Regions from separate parts of the Shewanella sp. BJSY2023SW001 genome, predicted to be linked through region 1. Evidence: predicted binding sites of a transcription regulator. Region 1 holds the regulator's gene; the other holds the start of a gene.
What was found. The regulator sigma-54, encoded in region 1, starts transcription at its own class of promoters, with help from an activator protein. The targets are predictions, from matches to a motif close to GTTGGCACGNNNNTNGNNT.
Positions count from the first base shown of each region.

Region 2: a site for sigma-54 is predicted at 2,545-2,563, ahead of ACMHXH_RS03555 (FlgO family outer membrane protein). Genes of this name have one in related genera too.

Region 1 is NZ_JBKORF010000027.1:11,804-17,184, forward strand. Features, by position in the region: gene mgtE (magnesium transporter) at 1-741, opposite strand, end outside; gene ACMHXH_RS06740 (HPr family phosphocarrier protein) at 900-1,175, opposite strand; gene rapZ (RNase adapter RapZ) at 1,162-2,016, opposite strand; gene ptsN (PTS IIA-like nitrogen regulatory protein PtsN) at 2,013-2,456, opposite strand; gene hpf (ribosome hibernation promoting factor) at 2,459-2,746, opposite strand; gene ACMHXH_RS06760 (RNA polymerase factor sigma-54) at 2,778-4,241, opposite strand; gene lptB (LPS export ABC transporter ATP-binding protein) at 4,337-5,065, opposite strand; gene lptA (lipopolysaccharide transport periplasmic protein LptA) at 5,062-5,381, opposite strand, start outside.
Region 2 is NZ_JBKORF010000016.1:14,831-20,211, forward strand. Features, by position in the region: gene flgA (flagellar basal body P-ring formation chaperone FlgA) at 1-259, shown strand, start outside; gene flgM (flagellar biosynthesis anti-sigma factor FlgM) at 330-650, shown strand; gene ACMHXH_RS03545 (flagella synthesis protein FlgN) at 650-1,081, shown strand; gene ACMHXH_RS03550 (LPP20 family lipoprotein) at 1,270-1,737, opposite strand; gene ACMHXH_RS03555 (FlgO family outer membrane protein) at 1,737-2,387, opposite strand; gene ACMHXH_RS03560 (flagellar assembly protein FlgT) at 3,086-4,243, shown strand; tRNA gene ACMHXH_RS03565 (tRNA-Arg) at 4,299-4,374, shown strand; gene ACMHXH_RS03570 (choline BCCT transporter BetT) at 5,094-5,381, opposite strand, start outside.

The DNA of each region.
Region 1 (5,381 bases):
ACCAAGCAGATGGCCTTCACTGTCGACCACTGGTGCCGAAACCCAGTCATGGCGTTCAAACAGCTGGGCCACTTCATTGTCCGGCATGGTGACGGGAATACTCTCAAGCTCGGGATCCATTATGCTGCGGATCCCGGCGGTGGGGTTACAGGTCAGCAGGGTGGAGAGCTTAACGCCACCGAGCAAAACATCGCGTCTATCTACCACATAGAGGGTATCTGTGGCTTCGGGCAACTCGCCTCTTTGACGCAGATAACGCAGCACCACATCGACGTTGACGTCCGGTCTCAGGGTCACGGTATCTGTGTTCATCAGACTGCCGGCACTGTCTTCCGGATAGGAGAGCGCCTGTTCGACCCTGGCCCTGTCTTGGGCACTCATGGAGTGCAGTACCTGTTTGTAGAGGGTATCCGGCAGGCTTCGCAGCACATAGGCCAGATCATCGGTATCCATACCCGCGGTCGCTCGTGCCAAGCGCTCAGGACTCATCAGGCTGATCAGCTGGTCTTTCATATCCTCACCCAGCTCTTCGAGGATCTCACCGCTCTGTTCCTGATCCACAAGTTGCCAGAGTACCTGACGGGTACGTGGTGGTGAAGATTCGAGAATAAAGGCGATATCCGAAGCTGTCATTCGCTGCAGCATGTCGCGCACATGCACGAACATACCACTGCCAAGAGCTTGGTTTAGTTGAGTAAGACGTTGTTCTGTCAGCTCTTGGTCGAGCGCTTCTATTGGCATGCAGTTCCCCCTGTGATGCAAAGCGAGGATATGTTACCTCAAGACAGGGGAGTTATAGAAACAAAGAGTGCAGTGCTAAGGAAGGGGCGAGCAAGTCCCACGCGTGCTCTGTGTCGGCTTACCGTACTGCCTGCTGTGTTGTGTCTTTCCCTAAGACTTCAGCTGGCTTCGTCGAAACGGGCGTTTATCAGAGCGCAGATGGCATCCATTGCGGGTTCGGCATCCGGGCCTTCGGCAATAAGGCGTATGGTTTTGCCTTGACCGGTTTCCAGCATCAAGAGCCCAAGCACGCTGGCGGCCGAGGCCTTTTTCTCGCCCTGGATCAGAGTGATATCGGCTTCGAACTCGCTGGCCAGCACCGCCAGCTTAGTGGCGGCGCGGGCATGCAGGCCCAGCTTGTTGACTATGGTGACTTCCCGTTCAACCTTTGCCATTGCCCAGCTCTCTGTGGCGGGCCTGTACCTTGTGTTTGCTGTTGCCAAAACGCTTGGCCAGCTGGTCGGCGACATAGACAGATCTATGCTGGCCGCCGGTGCAGCCTATGGCTATGGTGAGATAGCTGCGGTTGTTGCGTTCAAGGTGCGGTAGCCAGGTTTCCAGCAGATTCTCTATCTGCCAGATAAATTTGTTCACCAGTGGCTGACGGATAAGGAATTCCTGTACCGGCTCATCCAGCCCAGTCAGCGGCCTGAGCGCCGGTTCCCAGTGAGGGTTGGGCAGAAAGCGCACATCAAACATGAAGTCGGCTTCCTGGGGCATGCCGTGCTTGAAGCCGAACGATTCGAAGTTGATCACCAACTCTTTGTCGACGCTGCCCAGCAGAATTTCTCGCACTTTGTCACTGAGTTCATAGATATTCAGTGCCGAGGTATCTATGTAGTGATCCACCAGTTTCGACATAGGCTCCAGCAACTTACCTTCGTGCTTGATGGCATCTTGCAGCGAGACAGTGCTCTTGGATAGGGGGTGTAATCTGCGGGTTTCGCTGTAGCGTTTAAGGAGTACTTTATCGGAAGCGTTGAGGAAGAAGCTGGTCAGTTGGGTGTTTTCCGGCAGTGCCGCCAACTGTTTTTCCAGCACTTTTTCCTGATCCGGCATGTTGCGCACATCTATGCTGATGGCGACCAGATCATTGCTGCCTCGGAGGTTTTCCAGCAGGCTGCCTATCATGGGCAGGGGCAGATTATCCACACAGTAGTAACCCAGGTCTTCGAGTACCCTGAGGGCAACGGATTTTCCGGAACCGGAGCGGCCTGAGACTATAGCGAGTTTCATCCTGTGATCACCTGATAGAGTTCTGTTTCATCGCGGGATTTACGCAACTGCTTGAGTATTGCTTTGTCGCTGAGCTTTTCAGCCATGGCAGACAGGGTACTCAGATGTTGTTGGCATTGATCTGCGGGAACCAGAAGGGCGAACAGTATGTCCACCGGTTGGTTGTCTATGGCATCGAAGGCGATAGGCTCTTCGCATTTGACCAGCACGGCAATCGGCTCTGTGATATCAGGCAGCCGGCCATGCGGAATCGCAATACCATTACCTATACCTGTGCTCCCCATCTTTTCGCGGGCCAAAAGGCTTTCAAAAATCGCTTGAGAGGAAAGGGTGGGGTACTGGGCGCTGGCGAGATCGCTAATTAGCTCCAGTACCTTTTTCTTACTGCCCGGAGTGGCACAGGTAGTGCACTCCGGCCGCAGGATGGTACTCAGTTCCATCGTTAGTGTTTTGTCAGCTTTTCTTTGTGTTTAATGACCTGACGATCCAATTTATCAATCAGAACGTCGATGGCGGCATACATGTCGGCATGTTCAGAAGTTGCATAGACTTCGCCGCCTGTGAGGTTGATCTTGGCTTCGGCAATCTGTTGCAGTTTTTGTACATTGAGCACAACGTGCACATTATTGATCTGTTCGAAATGGCGTTCAAGTTTCGAAAACTTACTTTCCACATAGTCACGCAGTGAGTCGGTGATCTCGATATGATGTCCTGTCAGGTTGATTTGCATAGAAAGATTCCTCCAATTTCCAACTGTGGATTTATAAACTCTTACGCTGGTTCGACGGTGGTATCATCATAGCCTCGCGATACTTGGCTATGGTGCGTCTTGCAACGTTGATTCCCTGTTCTGCCAGAAGTTGTGCCATCTTGCTGTCGCTCAAAGGTTTCTTCTGGTTTTCCGCTGCCACGAGCTTCTTGATAAAAGCCCTGATCGCCGTGGAAGAGCATTCTCCGCCATCTTCGGTACCGACATGGCTGGAGAAGAAGTACTTCAATTCAAATATTCCCCTTGGGGTATGCATATACTTTTGAGTGGTGACCCTGGAGATGGTCGATTCATGCATCTCGACCGCCTCGGCAATATCGTTGAGTACCATGGGTTTCATGGCCTCTTCACCATATTCAAAAAATCCCTGCTGGAACTGCACTATGCAGTTGGCCACCTTGAGCAGGGTGTCGTTGCGGCTCTCCAGGCTCTTGATAAACCATTTGGCTTCCTGAAGATGACCACGAATAAACTGGCTGTCTGATTGGCTGCGGGCGCTACGGGCCATGGCAGCATACTGTTGGTTGATCCCGAGTTTGGGCATACAGTCCGGATTGAGCTCCACCACCCAGCGCCCGTTCTTCTTCCAGACGCTGACATCCGGGATCACATATTCCTCGTCCATCGGCTGCACCAGCAAACCGGGGCGGGGATTGAGGCTCTGAATAAGGTTGATGGCGTCACGCAGTTGATCTTCCTTGAGCTTGGTCTTACGCATTAGGGTGCGAAAGTCGCGGGTAGCGATGAGATCCAGATGTTCGTCAATCAACAAGCGGGCGTCGGCCAGATGCGGGGTGTCGGCGTTAAACTGTTGCAATTGGATCAGCAGGCATTCGCGCAGATCTCTGGAGGCGATGCCGATGGGATCGAAGTGCTGGATCCGCTTGAGTACCGCCTCGACTTCATCGAGCTCAATCTCAGGGTTGCCCATGGCTTCGAGGATCTCCTCAGTGCTCTGGGTTAGATAGCCCTGCTCGTCGATGGCATCTATGATGGCGGTGGCAATGGCGTCGTCGGTATCGGAAAACGGGGTCAGGTTCTTTTGCCATTCTAGGTGTTCATAGAGACCTTCGCTGGTTTCACCCTGGAAGGGCATGTCATCTTCACGGCCCATAGCCGGCCCTGAGGCGCTGGCGGCGGTAAAGACTTCATCCCAGGTGGTATCCATAGGCAATTCATCCGGCATAGACTCATTGTTCAATGCCTCTGAGGTTTCTACCGTGGAACCATCTTCCTGCTTGACGCTCAATTCGCCGGCGTCGTTTTCCTTGTGGTTGTCGTCGATAGCGTCATCCTGGTTGTCCTCGGCCATCTCCAACAGAGGGTTGGCTTCCAAGGCTTCCTGGATTTCCTGCTGCAGCTCAAGGGACGACAGTTGCAGCAGGCGAATTGCCTGCTGCAACTGAGGTGTCATGGTCAACTGTTGACCCAATTTGAGCTGGAGTGACGCTTTCATTATACCGCTAATCCCTACTCGTTATTTTTCAAGGAAAAAATTCAATAATAACAAACTATAATACCCGGAATTGCCGCCGGATGACATGATCCTAACTATAGCCTGAATTGTTCGCCTAAGTACACAGCACGCACTTGCTGGTTGTCCAAGATTTCAGCGGGTGTGCCCTCGGCAATCAACTGCCCATGGCTGACAATGTAGGCTCGCTCACAAACGTCGAGCGTTTCGCGAACATTGTGGTCTGTGATCAGCACCCCCAAACCGCGGGACTTAAGCTGTTCGATGATTTTCTTGATATCGATAACTGAGATGGGATCCACACCGGCGAACGGCTCATCCAGCAGAATGAACTGTGGATTGGCGGCCAATGCCCGGGCGATTTCCACCCGGCGGCGTTCACCGCCGGAGAGGGACATCCCCAGGCTGTCACGTATGTGGGTAATGTGGAATTCTTCCAGCAACTGTTCGAGTTGTTCCTCGCGCTCGTCGCTGTTGAGCTCTTTGCGGGTTTGCAGTACGGCCATGATGTTGTCATGTACCGACAGCTTGCGGAAAATACTGGCTTCCTGTGGCAGATAGCCTATGCCTTTACGGGCACGCAGGTGCATGGGATCCAAGGTCAGCTCGTCGTCGTCAATGAAAATACGGCCCTTGTCACTCTGCACCAGGCCAACCACCATATAGAAGGTAGTCGTCTTGCCCGCCCCGTTGGGGCCCAGCAGCCCCACGATCTGGCCGGTATTGACCGATAGGCTGACATCTTTGACTACGTTGCGCTTCTTGTAACTCTTTGCCAGGTTTTGTGCCGTCAGGGTGCTGGTCATTGCGGCTCCTGCTGCTGTTCTTTCTTATTGAGATCCTGATAGTTTTCCGGCTGGATAACAGTGGTTACCCTATCTTGGCCTTTGCCGCTGCTTTCCGCTTCCAGCTGCTGCTTGTTGATGTCGTAGACTATCTTCTCGGCGGTTACTTCGCTGCCGTCCTGTTCCACTTTGGCTTGACCTATCAAGGTCATGATGCGGCTGTCTATGTTGTAGTGGATCTCTTTGGCCTTGGCACTGGCCTGACGGCCATCTTCCAGCTTCTGGGTATAGGTGGCAGGTGAGCCCTTGGCCACCAGGATCCGCTCGCCACTCTTGT
Region 2 (5,381 bases), on a different contig from region 1:
TATTGCCACAGTGACGGGTACCCGCCTCAAGCGGCGCATAGCCAAAGACTATCCGTTATTTGCCGCCAATCTCTGTTTTGTTTGCAAAGGCGACAGAGTCTCTATTTATGCAGGTAACGAGAAGTTTCAAATAAAAACTGTTGGTGAAGCCCTGCATGATGGTAACCTTGGAGAACAGATTAGGGTAAAAAACACTCGCTCAGACAAAGTGTTGGAGGCTACCGTCACCAATGTGGGCGAAGTGGAAGTTCGAATGTAAAAAATGCTAAAGTTCTCCTTGGCTATGCCGATAAGACAGCAAGGTAATCAGAGAAAAGGCTGGAGCCGCGATGGCTATGGATATTAAACAACTGCAAAATCAACCCAGGGTGAATACAGGTTCACTCCCCAAGAACACGGCTCAGAGCAATCAAACAGCTCAGCAAGGGGCTGCTCCGCAGAAAACCGACTCGGTTGTGGTGTCGCAGCAAGCGCAGCAGCTGCAAGGAGTTCAGAGTAAAATGGCCTCCCTGCCGGAAATAGATCAAAAGAAGATCAGCGAAATCAAATTGGCAATCTCCGAAGGCAGATACAAGGTTGACCCGGAAAAACTGGCAGCCAACATATCTCAATTTGAATCAGAACTGAGCGCACTCAATAAAGGATCCTGATGCCTGATACCCCGGATATAACCAGCCTGATAGCACAGCAGATGACTCAACTCGAGCGTCTGCTGAACTTGATTGAGCAGGAAAAAAACGCCCTGCTCGATCGCAATGCCGATAATCTGCTGCAACTGGCCCAAAACAAGAGCGATCTGCTCAATGAGGTCAAGACAGTAGATGAGGCGCTCTCCTCTCATCCTGAACAAGCCAAACTCAGTCAATCGCCATTGGCCGAACAGGTCAGTGAAGCCCGCGAACTATTGGCTACTTGCCAACTGCGCAATCAGGAAAATGCCGGCCTGATAGAGCTGAGCATGGCCAGTATCAATCGTCTGGCACAGGCGCTGCAAGTAAGCCGCAATGCCTCCAGCCTGACTTATGACGGCAAAGGCAAGACTTCAACCATCGCCACCCTGGGCAACGATCTCAAGGCTTGATTTAAAGCCCTGCTCCTGTCCCATTGCTTAAGCTAATTCAGTAAGTTCGGCTTATTGGTGCGCCCCAAGCTCCTGTCCTCCAGAACAGAACGTATACCCTGCTCTCAATTCAGCAAAGATTCTTAAGCCACAAAAAAGCCACAAAAAAAGCAGCCAAACAAGGCTGCTTTGGACTTATACCCATTCCCCTAAAAATAAGTGATCTCTTTGATTCGCTGGGGGCGATTTTGCTGCTGATACAGATCCCACACTCGGGCGAAATCCAGCTCCAGTTCGGTCACATAATGATCTCCGGCCGGATAACTGCGCACCACCTTGGCGCCGCGGATCACCCCGGAAACCGAGGCCTGGATATTATCGCCTTTCAGCATCCAGTCACTGACCTTGCTGTCGGCCGACAAACGTTGACCATAGACTTGTTCGGCCAATTCCCGATAAGCGGCAATCTTGGATGCTTGCATCGCCATCAGCACCTTTTGCGACTGTTCCTTGCCCGGTTGGCTGGCCAGCGGAGCATAGCCTATTGCCGTCAACTTGGGGAAACTGCTTGGCGCCTCTGTCTCCCACTGCACATATCTGTCCTTATCGGCGCAGCCACCCAGAACTAACGCGAGCGCCAGCGTGACCAATGTCAGTGTGTTGTTCCAATACTTCATTACTTGTCTCCCACTATCCGGCTCTTGTCTTCTCCGCGATTTTCATAGCGATAAAGCAAGCCTTCTTTTGACACCACCCTATGGGATGGCGCCAGATAACCCGGTAGTTGCGCCTCAAGCACCCGCGCCCCGGCCGTCGAAAGCACCCGATTGTTATTGACGTTAACAATCCGACTGTTGAACAAGATCTCACCTTTAGCCTGGCTCATGCTGGTGACCAGTACATGATCCACCGCAATATCCGTCGGCAATTGTTGCCAGTCGCGGGTAAGAATAAAATCCCCCTGTGGCGTTACCCGCACCGCTTCGGCCAGGTTCAAATCCACCAGATTAAAGCCGCGCTGATGAAAAGCCGTCATTAAGCTCTGCTGTAGCTGTGAGGCCAGTGCATTACTGCCTTGCATATCCTCCACTATCGCAGGCGTCATCACCAATAGCGGCTGAGTCGGTTTGAGCGCATCATTATGGATTACCAATTCATCCACCAACTGCTGCGCCAATAGATTGACTGGTGCTTGTTGCGGCTTGAACTCAGCTTGCGGTTGCTGTGATGTCGTACTGCAGGCAGACAGCAGAAGTAAAGGCAATATACACAGGGCTTTATACATAATATCCGTCTCACTGTTGCCGGAGTGGGCTGTTAACTTCATTCAGGAGCCTGACGTAAACCTTGAACCAGCAGGCTTATTCTACTTCGTCAGTCATACAATACCTGCAGGATTGACCCAATGACGTTGCAGACAGTAATAGTGTCGGTAACATCGTCAGCGCCAATAATGCCAAGCTCTTTTTATTTGCAATAAAACTATGCAAATAAAATACCAACCAAGAACTTAGGGAAGGTGCGAACAAGCCCCATATGTGCTCTGCTTCGGCTTACAGGTCTGGATGCAACGGCAAATGCCCCCAGGCCTTTGCAAGAAGCACAACACACCAGGCAGGCCAGTAAGCCACACAGCAACCGACTCACTGCATCAAGAAAGTGCCACGAGAACTTATTCGCACCTTCCTTAGCCCTCAGCGTCCACCGGCGAGTTCTCAGGTTTAGTCGTGTTTAACAACTTTGAGAAATAAGCCTAATTGAGCATCTCATTGGCCGTAGTAACTGACGTGAAATGGCCAAACCACTTGTATTACTTATTTATCCAGCCTTGCTCTTTCGGACAACAAGGTTTGTCGAAAGCTTCTTTGGCTTTATCGGCAAATGCTTGCCGTTCTTTAGCCTGGCATTCACAAATAACACGGTCCCCCCTGCCTCTCTCTGGCATAAAATTTGAATACCAAACGATACCAGCTTAAGTGGCGGCAAAATTCCGTCACCCTGACTTCCATTTTGAGGAACCGCCTTATGAGATTGTGCCCCTTGTTCTTGCTGCCGTTGCTGGGCATCAGCCTCAACGCCATGGCAGAGTGGACCGAGGCCCGAGGTGAAGCCAAAATAATCAATGGCAATCTAACCCAGGCACGGGAAGCGGCAATGGACAACGCCATCAACATGGCACTGCTCTCCCGTGGTGGCAGTTTTCAATCGACCCAGAGTGTCAGCCAGGGGCGCTTGACCCAAAACGATTTCAGCCTCTCCAGCCAGGCGCAGATAAGCAGTGTCGAACTGGTCAGCGAAATGCGCCAGGGAGACAAGCTCAAAGTGGTTATGCGGCTCGATATTCTCGACGGCCCGGATAACAAGTGCCAAAGCTCAGCCATCAAGGCCGCTATCCTGGTCCCCCAGGCCGCCATTAAAGACAGAAGCCAACTGCGTTATGGTCAGTTGGAAAATTTCCAGCGAAGCCTGTCCGAACGGATAGCAGCAACGCTGGATAAACAATCCTCCACCAGCTTTGCTCACCTGCACGCCAACGAGCGGCTGGATATCAAAGAGGAGCTTATCAATATCCGCGGCTACCGCCTGCCGACCTGGATAAGTGAAATTACCGACAGCCAATATCTGTTGCTGCCGCAAATCATAGATATCTCCACCGAACCGGTCGAATCCGGCTTTATGGGCCTATGGGACAACGAGCCGCAGCGGCTATTTCAGTTGCAACTCAGCCTCTATCATGGGATCAGCGGCGAGCAGATCTGGTATCAGAACTACAGTATTTCTGCCCCCTGGGAGTTTGCCAAAAATGAATCCGTCCCTCCCAACAGCGACAGATTCTGGCGCGCCAGTTATGGACAAGCCATAGACAAGGTGCTGGCCAATGCCAGTAAAGATATCGATATGGCACTGGCCTGCAGACCGCTGCTGGCACAGATAGTCGTGCGCCAACAAGATAGAGTGATACTCAACCTGGGGCGACGCAACGGCATCCGCGTGGGTGATCAGTTCCAAATAGTGCTGCAACAAAACCTGCCCGACCGCATGAACCAGATGCGCGCCGTGGCCGGAGAAACCCGGGCGAAAATCACCATAGATCAAGTCACAGAGGAAAGTGCCATCGCAGTGCTCAGTGGTGAAAATGCCGCCCTTAACATTCAGGTGAATGACATCGCGATTAAGATTTAAGCAATTAAATCCAAAGCCTTTTCATCCGGGTGAAAACCAGTATAATCACTGTCGTCTCCCTATAGCTCAACAGGATAGAGCAGTCGCCTCCTAAGCGACCGATCGGGGTTCGAGTCCCTGTGGGGAGACCAGCATTTTCTTCTTGTGCCTGCTTGCATAAGTCTCAAGCTTTTTTAGAACCCATCCTCTGCCGATTCAGGCGCTTCAAATTAATGATTTTGTTCTCTGATAGTTTTCTCTTTTAAAAACATTGAGTTGGTGATGTAGCCATCGTTGTTTTAAAGCCCAAAGTAGCCAACCAACTTGGATTTAGCTTCCCGCTAAGCAATAACCCATCACCTGCGGTGCGGATGGGCAGGAAGCTCAAATGCCGTGAAGGACAGGACGTCCGAGAACGGTCCTTTTGGCACAGGCTCTCCTGTGACATGACGAGAGTTGCGCTGTAACATGCTTTCGAGCGCGAGTCATGGATGGTGAGCTGACCGTTAAACTGGGAAGTTGTTGTGACCCCATCCCTTATCTCCATGGATGGAGTGTATGCCGACATCTGTCTGGAACAAATTCGATAGTAGCCTCGACGAAAACATCTGACCTACAAGGAGGTAGGAAATGCCGAATTTGTCTGGAACAAAATTCGGCCCTGTTTTCGACGGTCACAGTTCCGCCTGAGCCTGGGAATTAGGTGTATACCTATGACCTTTCCCACAAATTTATCCGAAATAAATTTGAACAGCTTTAGCTGGCCCGTGGGGAGAGGTCAGAGAAAATTCTACTTATTGCTGCGGTTATTTTTCGGAGAGACTACCTCCCGCGGCAAAGCCCGAGATGTGGTCATCTCGGGCAAAGGGAACTAACGTACCCGATTGAGGAAATGAAGATGTTTCTCATATTGGTCAAGAATATCAGCAATCAGTTGATTGCGGTTGTAACCACAGATGTTGTATTGCTGAGCGCCTTCATTCAAATAGACTTCAATGTATAACTGCGATTTGGGACGAGATTGACTACGTTCGCCAATAAAGGACGGAATGCTCGCTTCTCGTGCCCAAGCACCATAGACAAAGTTACGTTCATCTCCGTGGTCAACCATCAATGAACACGCGTGTTCATGTGATGTGATGTGTGTGTTGATCCCGTT